Regions from separate parts of the Bacillus cereus group sp. N8 genome, predicted to be linked through region 1. Evidence: riboswitches for the same ligand, from Rfam matches in the RefSeq annotation. Region 1 holds a riboswitch; each other region holds the start of a gene.

Region 1 (3,159 bases):
TTTAGCAGTATGAACGCGCATCCACTCTGGAAAACGAATATCATAACAAATGGTGCCAGCGCAGTCGACATCATCTAACTTAAATTCGCCTGTACTATTTCCAGCGATTAAATATTTATGTTCATCCATAAGCTGAAATAAATGCACTTTACTATATTCATTGACTAGCTGACCTTTATTAGTTACAACATACATTGTATTTGTAACACCTTGCTCTGTTTGCTTCGCTATGGAACCACCAACAATATGTACACCATATTGTTTCGACCATTCTTTCAACTTTTCTTTCGTTTCTACTCCATCCCTATCTGCAATTTCAGAAAGTCTCGTTAGATCATATCCTGTTGTCCATAGTTCTGGTAAGACGATAACATCTGGCCTTTCCTTCATCGCTTCACTTATTTTATTTTTAGCATTCTCAATATTTTTTTCTACATCTCCAAAGACAATATCCATTTGAATACATGCGACTTTCATTTTGTCAGCCCCATTCTTAATTTTTTTCTTTACAAAATACTGGAAAGATTATATCATTTGTCACTAGAATTGTAACAACTTTCAAAAGAGGTGGAAAGTATGAAATTATTTCAACCTTCTGAGATAGTAACATCATTGCCAACACAATTTTTCGCTTCACTTGTTGCAAAAGTTAACAAAGTCGTTGCAGCTGGTCACGATGTTATTAATCTAGGTCAAGGTAATCCAGATCAACCAACACCGCAGCATATCGTAAAAGCTTTACAAGATGCTGCAGAAAAGACTATTCATCATAAATATCCGCCATTTCGCGGACATGAAAGTTTAAAAGAAGCCGTGGCAACATTCTATCAACGTGAATATGGTGTAGTAGTAAATCCAAAAACGGAAGTTGCTATTTTGTTTGGTGGAAAAGCTGGATTAGTAGAATTACCAATTTGTTTTACAAACCCTGGTGATACTATTCTCGTTCCAGATCCAGGCTATCCAGATTATTTATCCGGAGTTGCTTTAGCAAAAGCACAATTTGAAACAATACCGCTTATTGCAGAAAATAACTTTTTACCGGATTATACAAAAATTGATGACTCTATTGCGAAACAAGCAAAGTTAATGTTTTTAAACTATCCAAACAATCCTACTGGTGCTACTGCATCAAAAGATTTCTTTGATGAAACCATTCATTTTGCTAATAAACATAATATATTAGTTGTTCACGATTTTGCTTACGGTGCTATTGGATTTGATGGTCAAAAACCAGTTAGTTTCTTGCAAGCAGACGGCGCCAAAGATACAGGAATTGAAATTTACACATTATCAAAAACTTTTAATATGGCCGGATGGCGTATTGCTTTTGCAGTGGGGAATGAAAGTGTCATTGAAACAATTAACTTATTACAAGATCATATGTATGTTAGTATATTTGGTGCAGTTCAAGATGCTGCCCGTGAAGCACTATTAAGTTCACAATCTTGCGTCGTAGACCTTGTAAATAGTTACGAATCTCGCAGAAACGCTCTTATTTCAGCTTGTCATTCAATTGGTTGGAATGTAGATATTCCAACAGGATCATTCTTTGCATGGCTTCCTGTACCAGAAGGATATACATCTGAGCAGTTTTCTAATATTTTACTAGAAAAAGCACACGTTGCAGTTGCTCCTGGTATTGGATTTGGTGAGCACGGCGAAGGGTATGTCCGCGTTGGTCTCTTGCATACAGAAGAACGATTACGAGAAGCCATTAATCGAATTGATAATTTGAATTTTTTCAAAAAGTCATTGACAACATGAAAAATATCTGACAAAATTCAGTTATCTTAAAAATTAAAACATTTCTAAATACTTCTTATCAAGAGCAGGTGGAGGGACGAGCCCGACGAAGCCCGGCAACCGATCTACATAATTGTAGACACGGTGCTAATTCTCGCAGCATTACGCTGACAGATAAGGAGCTGGTTGTAAAAAAACCTCTCCTTAGCTGAGAGGTTTTTTTATTTAACTAGGAGGTTATAACAATGAGCGGAATTATAGCGACGTATTTAATCCATGACGATTCACATAACTTAGAAAAAAAAGCTGAGCAAATTGCACTTGGGTTAACAATTGGCTCTTGGACTCATTTGCCACACTTATTGCAAGAACAATTAAAACAGCATAAAGGCAATGTCATTCATGTTGAGGAATTAGACGAACAAGAGCATACCAATTTGTATCTAGGTAAAAAAGTAAAACGCGGGATTATTAAAATCGAATACCCGTTATTAAATTTCAGTCCAGACTTACCAGCGATTTTAACAACTACATTCGGAAAGCTATCACTTGATGGCGAAGTGAAATTAATTGACTTAACATTTTCAGACGACTTAAAACAGTATTTCCCTGGTCCAAAATTCGGGATAGACGGTATTCGAAATCTTTTACAAGTGCATGATCGTCCCCTTTTAATGAGTATTTTTAAAGGCATGATCGGACGAAATATTGGGTATTTAAAAACGCAATTACGCGATCAAGCTATTGGTGGTGTAGATATCGTAAAAGATGATGAGGTATTATTTGAGAATTCATTAACACCACTAACAAAGCGCATTATATCTGGAAAAGAAGTTTTACAAGCAGTATATGAAACATACGGCCATAAAACGTTATATGCCGTAAATTTAACAGGACGAACTTTTGACTTAAAAGAAAATGCGAAGCGCGCAGTACAAGCTGGTGCTGATATTCTATTATTTAATGTATTTGCTTACGGACTAGATGTACTACAATCACTTGCAGAAGATGCTGAAATTCCAGTTCCTATTATGGCTCACCCTGCTGTGAGTGGTGCTTATTCATCATCCAAGCTATATGGAGTCTCATCTCCATTATTACTCGGAAAGCTATTACGTTATGCTGGTGCAGATTTTTCTTTATTCCCATCTCCATATGGGAGCGTTGCGTTAGAGAAGGAAGAAGCTCTCAACATTTCAAAGTATTTAACTGAGGAAGACACATTTTTCAAGAAGAGCTTTGCTGTCCCATCTGCTGGCATTCATCCTGGTTTCGTTCCCTTTATCTTGCGAGATTTCGGTAAAGATGTTGTTATTAATGCTGGTGGCGGGATACATGGGCATCCGAATGGAGCACAAGGTGGTGGAAAAGCTTTCCGCACTGCAATTGATGCTACTTTACAAAGCAAGCCAC
Region 2 (3,159 bases), on a different contig from region 1:
ACGAATATCACGCCCATGCACATTTACACTTAATGAACCACCAACAGTAAAAATATTTTGAGATTGCATCACTTGAACTGCAAGACCATATGGATTGATTTTCTTTTGAATGTCACTCCATGTGACACCACTTTGTACCCTAATCCTCTTCTTCTCCGGATCGAATTCTAATATTTCATTATACCCTTTCATATCAAGCATTGTACCGTTCGGATAATACGTCTGCCCGCCTTGGCTATGTTGCATACCTGCAATAGAAATCTTCTCTCCAGAAACATTTGCATCTTGCACTAACTGTTTTAATGAACTTTCATCCTCAGCATTTTCAACACGTTTAATTTTCGTTGGAAGCAACTTTCCTACATCACTCATAATAGGATGGTCCAGTTGCTCTTTGTATGTATATATAGAAGTCGCGAGCAACACTGTATATGCTACAATTACAACCGCTATTTTTCTTTTTTTCAAATGGCACTCTCCTCGTTTGAAATTCTAATCTCACTAGTACTTCTCTCTATTCTTATTGTACCTACTTTCTTAAAAGGAAAATACTACACTGTAAAAAAGAACTATCCTTCTTTTACTTATTATGAAATGAAACCATAAGCATGATTTTAAAAAAATTTAAATATGATGTAGAGGAAAATAACTTTATTCAGGAGGTTGCTATGAAAGCAATTATTTGCACAAAATACGGGCCACCTAACGTTCTCAAGCTTCAAAATGTAAAGAAACCTACTCCTAAAAAGAATGAAGTATTAGTTAAGATTCATGCAACAAGTGTAACAACTGGAGATTGTAGAATGCGGAGCTTTTCTAGCCCCCTATTATTTTGGATTCCTATGCGAATTATATTAGGTTTCAGCAAACCTAGAAAACCTATACTCGGCGTAGAATTATCCGGTGAAATCGAAGAAGCAGGAACGGATGTAACTCTATTTAAAAAAGGAGACCAAGTTTTTGCATTAACAGAGCTTAATGTTGGTGGTTATGCAGAATATACATGTGTACATGAAAGTGGATTAATAGCATTGAAACCTACCAATGTGATGTATGAAGAAGCCGCAGTTATTCCCTTTGGCGGAACTTCGGCATTACACTTCCTAAGAAAGGCCCGTATAAAAAGAGGGCAACAAGTGCTCATATACGGCGCATCTGGATCCGTGGGAACAGCTGCCGTACAACTCGCTAAATATTTCGGCGCAACCGTTACGGCTGTTTGTAGCAATTCAAATTTTGAACTAGTGCAATCTTTAGGGGCTGATAAAGTAATTGATTATACTAAAGAAGATTTTACAAAGCGAGATGAACGCTACGATATTATATTTGATGCAGTTGGAAAAATTAAAAAATCCTATTGTAAGAAAGCATTAACAGCTAACGGTAAATACGTGTCAGTCAATGGAACGATGGCAAAAGTAAGCAAAGAAGATATGCTTCTACTAAAAATGCTAACGGAAGAAGAAAAATTAAAGCCCGTTATCGATAAAACTTACCCGTTAGAAGAAATTTCAAAAGCTCATACGTACGTAGAGACCGGACATAAAAAAGGAAATGTTTCCATTACCTTAAAATAAAATATATTCAGAAAATAACATTGACAATTCTTTTTGTAAGATTTACTATTAGTACCATATTTAAAAACTACATACACATACTCTTATCAAGAGTGGCGGAGGGACTGGCCCGATGATGCCCGGCAACCGAGCTTATAACGTATAAGCTAAGGTGCTAATTCCTGCAGAACGATTTTCGTTTTGGAAGATAAGAGAGGAACCTATTTCGTCTATTCGGCACCTCTCTTATTTTTGAGAGGTGCTTTTTATTTTGGAACGTATATTAAGGGGGAATTATAGATGAAAAAGGTATTATTAAGTATTGTAAGTGGAGCTGTATTATTGTTAGGTGCATGTGGTGCTAATTCTGATAAAGAGGTAAAAGCATTAGATGAGAAAAAGATTACCGTTGGTGTAACAGGTGGACCGCATGAACAAATTTTTGAAAAGGTGAAAGAAGTTGCAGCAAAAGATGGTCTCGAAATTGATGTAAAGGTATTTAATGATTATGTAGCGCCAAACGTATCTTTAGATGAAAAAAGCCTCGATGTAAATAGCTATCAAACTAAATCTTATTTAGATGTATTTAAAGCCGAACGCAACATGAAATTAACTGAAGTATTTTCAACAGTAACATTCCCTATGGGTGTATATTCTAAAAGTTTAAAAGATGTAAAAGAATTAAAAGAGGGCGATGCAATCGCTGTCCCAAATGATCCAACAAATGAGCTTCGTGCTTTAAAGCTATTTGAAAAAGCAGGAGTTTTAAAAGTTGATCCAAAAGCTACAGAAAAAGCGACTGCAAAAGATGTAATTGAAAATCCGAAAAATTTAAAGATTGTTGAATTAGAGGCATCTCAATTACCAACGCAGCTAAGTGAAGTAAAGGCAGCTGCAATTAATACAAACTTTGCATTAGGTGCAAAATTAAGCCCCGCGAAAGATTCTATTTTCCGCGAAGGAAAAGATTCACCATATGTGAACTGGGTCGTTGTTCGTACTGAAAATAAAGATGATGCTGTTGTTAATAAATTAAAGAAAGCTTATCAATCTAAAGAAGTAAAAGATTTCATTGAGAAAAAATTCGATGGTTCTGTTTTACCGTCTTGGTAGGAGCTGACTATAATGATTGAATTAAAAAACGTCTCCAAAGTATTTACAACAAAAAAAGGGAATGTTGAGGCTCTTAAATCAACTTCCCTTAAAGTAAAAAAGGGCGAAGTATTTGGAATCATCGGATATAGTGGCGCTGGCAAAAGTACATTAATTCGTTGTGTAAATTTATTAGAAAAACCAACGACAGGAAATATCATTGTAAATGAACAAGATTTAACAACCTTATCGACAAAAGAACTCGCAAAAGCAAGACAAAAGATCGGCATGATTTTTCAAGGATTCAATTTACTTAAAACCGTTACCGTTTATGAAAACATCGCTCTACCCTTACGTCTATCTGGTCTCTCCAAAAATGAAATTGAAAAAAGGGTAGAAAAGTATTTACGTATTGTTGATCTTTTTAATAGAAAAGATGCATATCCAAGCGAATTATCTGGTGGTCAAAAGCAACGTGTAGCAATTGCTCGTGCACTATCTCATGAGCCTG
Region 3 (3,159 bases), on a different contig from region 1:
AATTGAGCGGGAAAAACATAAGTAATAACAAGGTTATAGCTATTGGCTTTCGTAACGCATAGCTTGAGATTGCTGTTGTTACGATGGCCACAGATGCTATTGGATCTATAGGAAGAATGGAAGCCATCGCGAATCCGATACTTGATCCAGCAAATATAATTGGGAAGATATGTCCACCGCGCCAACCTGTATTTAAACAAACGGCGGTAATACATAATTTTAAAACTCCTGAAAGAAGTAATACCCAAAAAGATAAATGGCTCCATTCAACAACTAAATCTTTTAATTGATGTTCCCCAGAAAATAATGTGTATGGGAGAAAAGTCCCCGCAATTCCTAATAAAACCCCACCTATAATTCCAAGTGTTAGTTTGTATTCGCGGAAAGGATGGATAATTTTCTCTAATGTAAATTCTACTTTGAAATAAAGGAAACCGACGATAGCACCGATACAAGCAAGAGGGAGAAAGGCGATCCATTCATTGATTGAAAGAGATCCTTCCCCAAAATCAACAATAAAAGATCCACGATTATCGAGTTTACTAAGCAATAAATAAACGGAAAAACCAGCAAAAGTAGTAGTTAGATATACAATTGCTTTTTTTCTTTTAGAAAACCCATTAATTTGTTCACCCTCATTTTCATTCGGAGCTAAATAACCGAATAATGGAGCGTTAAAAATGACGCTTAAAGTGGCACCAATTCCAACTTCTGTTAGTTCGTTCATTCCCTTTAAAGCGAAGTTAAAGCGATCCCCTACCCATGTACAAAGTCCACCGATAATTCCAACAAGTGCGGCCTCTGGACCTAGACTAGCTCCAAATATTAAAACAATAAGCGCAGTTAAAGTAGCTTTATGTACAAAACGGTATTCAATTCTACCTGTTTTTTTATATTCACCCATTACTTCTGGCATAAGACGTGGATATGTACCGAAGTATTTTTGTGTTAAACCAACGAGGATACCGCCGATGATTGTTACACAAAGAGTGTAATAAGGAGGAGAAGAGAAAACGTTAGGTAAATATCCCCAAATAAAGTGGATTCCGATATTTAGCGTAACTAAAAATAACCAAACTGTAGCCCCTACTATAGAGCCTAAAAGAATGCCATATAGGACGAGTATATAGTGCATGTCCTTTTTATTTTTCATGTTATACCTCCGTTATGTAAGTTTTAATGTAGAAAGGATTAAATATGCTAGTGTGAAATGAATTGAATATATATAGTATCTTTTTGAGAGGCTGGCTTATTCAATATAATGGAGTCTCTTGAGAATCTTGAACCTATACGCTTAAACTACTTATTTAATTCTATATATTGATCGAGGTTTTTAAAAGGTCTTTTTTAAATGAATATGGAATATATTTCTTTTGTTGTCTATATTAAAATTCATGAATTTGATTTAGAACATTCAGAAAAAACAATTGACATCAGGAAATTATTGCTATAAAATCAACGGTAATTGCATAGTCTTATCAAGAAAAGGTGGAGGGACAGGCCCGATGAAACCTTGGCAACAGCCGTATAACGGAATTGTGCCAAATCCTGCAGGTAATAATCCTGAGAGATAAGAAAGAGCCTTTAGAGCGTGTTTTCAAACTGCTCCTTTCTTGTTTTCAGGAAAGGGGCAGTTTTTTATTTTGTATAAAAGAAAGGAGAATGAGAGATGGGAGAATCATGGGGAAAAGGAACAATTTGTGTGCAAGGTGGCTATACGCCAAAGAATGGTGAACCGCGTGTTTTGCCACTTTATCAAAGTACAACGTATAAATACGATACCTCGGATGATTTAGCGGCACTATTTAATTTAGAGGCAGAAGGATATATATATACGCGTATTGGAAATCCTACTTTAGCTGCATTTGAGCAAAAGTTATCAGATTTAGAAGGCGGTGTGGGGGCTGTTGCGACAGCTTCTGGGCAGGCGGCCATTATGCTGGCAGTTTTAAATATTTGTAGTAGTGGAGATCATCTTCTTTGTTCTTCAACAGTTTACGGGGGAACATTTAATTTATTTGGAGTAAGTTTACGTAAGCTGGGCATTGATGTTACGTTCTTTAATCCAAATTTAACAGCAGATGAAATTGCGGCACTTGCGAATGATAAGACAAAACTCGTTTATGCAGAATCGTTAGGAAATCCAGCAATGAACGTTTTGAATTTCAAAGAACTTTCAGCGGCAGCAAAAGAATTAGAAGTACCTTTTATCGTTGATAATACATTAGCGACTCCTTATTTATGCCAAGCGTTCGAACATGGAGCAAATATTATTGTTCATTCTACGACGAAATATATTGATGGTCATGCAAGCTCTTTAGGTGGCATTGTAATTGACGGAGGAAACTTTGATTGGACAAATGGAAAATATCCTGAGCTTGTCGAACCTGATCCGAGTTATCACGGCGTAAGTTATGTACAAAATTTTGGAGCGGCAGCTTATATTGTGAAAGCGCGCGTTCAATTATTAAGAGACTATGGAAACTGTATGAGCCCATTCAATGCGTATATTAGCAATATTGGCTTAGAAACACTGCATTTACGAATGGAACGTCATAGCGAAAATGCTCTCGCAGTTGCCAAGTGGCTTGCTAACCATGAACGTATTGAATGGGTGAATTATCCGGGGTTAGATAGTAATGAAAATTACTCGTTAGCACAAAAGTATTTGAAAAAAGGTGCTAGTGGAGTTTTAACTTTCGGTATTAAAGGTGGATTAGAAGCAGCAAAAGAATTTATCGCAAATGTAAAACTAGCGACTCTCGTAACTCATGTAGCTGATGCAAGAACTTGTGTTATACATCCTGCTAGTACGACGCATAGACAATTAAGTGCTGAAGATCAGCGTTTAGCTGGTGTTACATCTGATTTAATTCGTTTATCGGTTGGTATAGAAGATGTTTCTGATATTATTGCAGATTTAGAAGCGGCATTAATCGGAGGCAAACAACATGCCGATCATAATTGATAAAGATTTACCAGCTCGTAAAGTATTGCAAAAAGAAAATATTTTTGTAATGACGAAGGAACGAGCAGAAACACAAGATATCCGGGCATTGAAAATTGCCATATTAAATTTAATGCCAACGAAGCAAGACACAGAGGCACAATTACTTCGATTAATTGGAAATACACCGTTGCAATTAGATGTTCATTTGC
Region 4 (3,159 bases), on a different contig from region 1:
ATGAGAAGAAGGTATCAAAAAGGTTGTTACTATCCATAATTGTTATAGATACACTTCTAATTATATTGGGTACTTGGTATGAAACGGTTAAAATCGGAGAGTACTCTGAGGATTTCAAGGCGTATGTTAGAGTATTCGAAGTAATACTTTCAGGTTCAATCTTCTTATTAGTAAAAGAATATTTTAGGAATTACTCAATGAAGCCATTTATGTTTAAGGGAATACAAGTTTTATCTGCTTTTTCATTTGGTGTGTATTTAATGCATAATTTAGTAGTTGTATATATTGGGAATAAATTAAATCTTTGGCCAGCACAATCAATTTGGATGTTACTGGCTGCTTTCATAATAATTACGGCTATAACAATGATAGCAATTATAATTTTTGCAAGTATGAAAATCACATGTTATCCATTAACAGGAATGAGCTTTAAGGAAGCTTCTCGTACATGTAATATTCAATTTTTATGGAAAAATTGGACTCAATCAAAAGATAGTAAAAATGATAATGTATCAATGTAAATAATTAGTAAGGTTGTTATAGATATAATATGAATTCTTAAAAATAGGGCATAAATAGATGGTAAATATACTATGATATAGTCGAAAAAAATCCTTTTGAATTTTCAAAAGGATTTTTTTCGTTGTACAAACTCTTTTGTGCTAAGTATTTCAGCATATATATTATTCAAACTCGCCAAAATTGTATTATGAATATAAACAGCTGGTATAGTAGCATTCTTAAATGAAAGATCTTTTGTAGCACAAGCATCGTGTATTAGGGTACAGTGAAAGCCAAAATCAAAAGCAGCCCTTACCGTAGCATCAATACACATATGGGTCATCATCCCGCATATTACGACGTGCTCAATTCCTGAATGTTGTAATCGTTCTAGAAGATTAGTTTCTCGGAAGCTATTTGGATAATGTTTAAGGATAACGGTTTCCTCTCTAAGTGGACGGACATTTTCGTGAATATGGACACCTTCTGTATTGGGTAGGAAAAAAGTAGCGTTATCTTTTATAGCTACATGCTGGATATGAAAAATAGGTTCGTTTCTTATTCTAAAATGTTGCAGTAGCTGATTAGCATATTCACTTGCTTCTACTGGATTACGTAATTCCATCTTTCCATTTGGAAAATAGTCATTTTGAATATCGACGAGCAAAAGGGCTGTTTTCATATATTCATCTTCCTCCGAGTTTCATATTCAAATAATGTTATTCAATTCATAGAGAGGATTCTCCTTTTAAAAAATATGAGTGAGGAGAATTTAACATAACATTGTATTGTGAATTTTTATTTAAAAATTTTAATAGAGAAATAATTAATATTTTTCCGAAAAATGTATTGACTCTTATTATTCTGAGTTCTATAATGAGAATTAATTAAATGATAATTAAATCGATACACTCTTATCCAGAGAGGTGGAGGGACTGGCCCTACGATACCTCAGCAACGGATTTTTTAATACCGTGCTAATTCCAGCAAGCTTAAAGTAAGCTTGGAAGATGAGAAGATGTGAACGAGTACATATAAGTGCTCTCCTTCTTATCTTTTACAAGTGATAAGAAGGGGAGCACTTTTTATTTTACCTCGAAAGCTCTACTTTAAGTTTTACAGCATATAGGAGGGAAGAAAATGATTTCTTTTAACAATGTAAGTAAAGTATATGAATCAGGTGGGCAATCTGTTCATGCAGTGGAGGATGTAACGCTATCAGTTGAAAAGGGCGAAATTTTTGGCATTATCGGATTTAGTGGTGCTGGAAAGAGTACGTTATTACGTCTAGTAAACATGCTAGAGAGACCAACTGCGGGAACGATTTCAATAGATGATAAAGATATTACATCATTATCGACGAAAGAATTACGGAAATTAAGACAAAGAATTGGGATGATTTTTCAAAGTTTTAATTTATTTAATTCAAGAACAGTGTTTGGAAATATTGCATATCCATTAAAGTTAGCGAAATTGCCAAAGAATGAAATAAAAGAAAGAGTAACTGAATTACTAAAATTTGTTGGTTTAGAAGATAAAGCAAACTATTATCCAGAGCAGTTATCAGGCGGACAAAAACAGCGCGTTGGGATTGCAAGAGCACTGGCGACATCACCGGATATTCTCATATGTGATGAGGCAACATCAGCTTTAGATCCAGAAACAACGACAGAAATTCTGAACTTATTAAAGAAAGTAAATCGAGAATATAATTTAACGATTCTACTTATTACACATGAAATGCACGTAGTGAAAGAAATTTGTCACCGTGTAGCTGTAATGGAGAAGGGGAAAGTTATTGAAGAAGGAAAACTATTTGACGTTTTCACACAACCAAAAACAAAAACAACTCAAAACTTTGTACGTTCTGTTATTAATGATCACTTACCAGACAGTGTTCTAGCGAAAATTCAAAATGGTGGACAAATTTATCGCTTAACATTTACTGGTGAGGAGACAGGGCAGCCAGTACTATCTTATATCGCGAAGAACTATAGCGTCGATGTAAATGTATTGTACGGAAATATTATTGAACTTCAAAATGTGCTATTTGGAAATCTTCTTGTAGAATTGCAAGGTGAACAGAAGGAAATTCAAAAAGCGTTACAACATCTAAGACTGCAAGTGCAGCTGAAGGAGGTAGAAGCTCATGCGAGTTGATTGGAGTATATTTTGGCCCCGCATATTAGATGCGACGGGGGATACCCTCTTAATGGTAATTGTAACTCTTATATTTGCTACAATTCTTGGTATACCTCTAGGTTTACTATTATATGTAACAAGGAAAGGAAACTTTTTAGAAAATAAATGGGTCTTTTCTATTCTTAATATCATAATTAATACAATTCGTCCGGTTCCATTCATTATCTTTTTAGTAGCTTTAAGCCCACTAACAAGAAGTGTTATCGGAACGACGATTGGAACAGCAGCAGCAATCTTCCCAATGACGTTAGTTGCATCAATTGGTATTGCTAGAATGGTTGAAACAAATCTTGTTTCTGTTCCGAAAGGGGTAATTGAAGCAGCGCAAGCAATGGGAGCTTCACCAATTAGAATTGTTTTTGAAATTCTTGTGCCAGAAGCGTTAGCGCCATTAATCTTAGGTGTTACGTTTATGACAGTTGGTTTAATTGAATTTTCTGCAGTTGCTGGGCTTGT

The links. Region 1 has a riboswitch for S-adenosylmethionine ahead of mtnW (2,3-diketo-5-methylthiopentyl-1-phosphate enolase). Riboswitches for the same ligand answer to the same signal wherever they lie in the genome.
Positions count from the first base shown of each region.
Region 2: another riboswitch for S-adenosylmethionine. It lies ahead of JDS80_RS26485 (MetQ/NlpA family ABC transporter substrate-binding protein); the one in region 1 lies ahead of mtnW (2,3-diketo-5-methylthiopentyl-1-phosphate enolase).
Region 3: another riboswitch for S-adenosylmethionine. It lies ahead of JDS80_RS10455 (bifunctional O-acetylhomoserine aminocarboxypropyltransferase/cysteine synthase); the one in region 1 lies ahead of mtnW (2,3-diketo-5-methylthiopentyl-1-phosphate enolase).
Region 4: another riboswitch for S-adenosylmethionine. It lies ahead of JDS80_RS13810 (methionine ABC transporter ATP-binding protein); the one in region 1 lies ahead of mtnW (2,3-diketo-5-methylthiopentyl-1-phosphate enolase).

Region 1 is NZ_JAEHBK010000001.1:447,377-450,535, reverse strand. Features, by position in the region: gene JDS80_RS02455 (carbon-nitrogen family hydrolase) at 1-477, opposite strand, end outside; gene JDS80_RS02450 (pyridoxal phosphate-dependent aminotransferase) at 577-1,767, shown strand; SAM riboswitch class I at 1,820-1,927, shown strand; gene mtnW (2,3-diketo-5-methylthiopentyl-1-phosphate enolase) at 1,992-3,159, shown strand, end outside.
Region 2 is NZ_JAEHBK010000035.1:17,801-20,959, reverse strand. Features, by position in the region: gene JDS80_RS26495 (FAD-binding oxidoreductase) at 1-468, opposite strand, end outside; gene JDS80_RS26490 (NAD(P)-dependent alcohol dehydrogenase) at 669-1,577, shown strand; SAM riboswitch class I at 1,658-1,771, shown strand; gene JDS80_RS26485 (MetQ/NlpA family ABC transporter substrate-binding protein) at 1,857-2,669, shown strand; gene JDS80_RS26480 (methionine ABC transporter ATP-binding protein) at 2,682-3,159, shown strand, end outside.
Region 3 is NZ_JAEHBK010000005.1:93,369-96,527, forward strand. Features, by position in the region: gene JDS80_RS10450 (chloride channel protein) at 1-1,153, opposite strand, end outside; SAM riboswitch class I at 1,473-1,577, shown strand; gene JDS80_RS10455 (bifunctional O-acetylhomoserine aminocarboxypropyltransferase/cysteine synthase) at 1,670-2,968, shown strand; gene metA (homoserine O-acetyltransferase MetA) at 2,952-3,159, shown strand, end outside.
Region 4 is NZ_JAEHBK010000007.1:207,323-210,481, reverse strand. Features, by position in the region: gene JDS80_RS13820 (acyltransferase) at 1-521, shown strand, start outside; gene JDS80_RS13815 (cysteine hydrolase family protein) at 626-1,183, opposite strand; SAM riboswitch class I at 1,413-1,518, shown strand; gene JDS80_RS13810 (methionine ABC transporter ATP-binding protein) at 1,642-2,661, shown strand; gene JDS80_RS13805 (methionine ABC transporter permease) at 2,651-3,159, shown strand, end outside.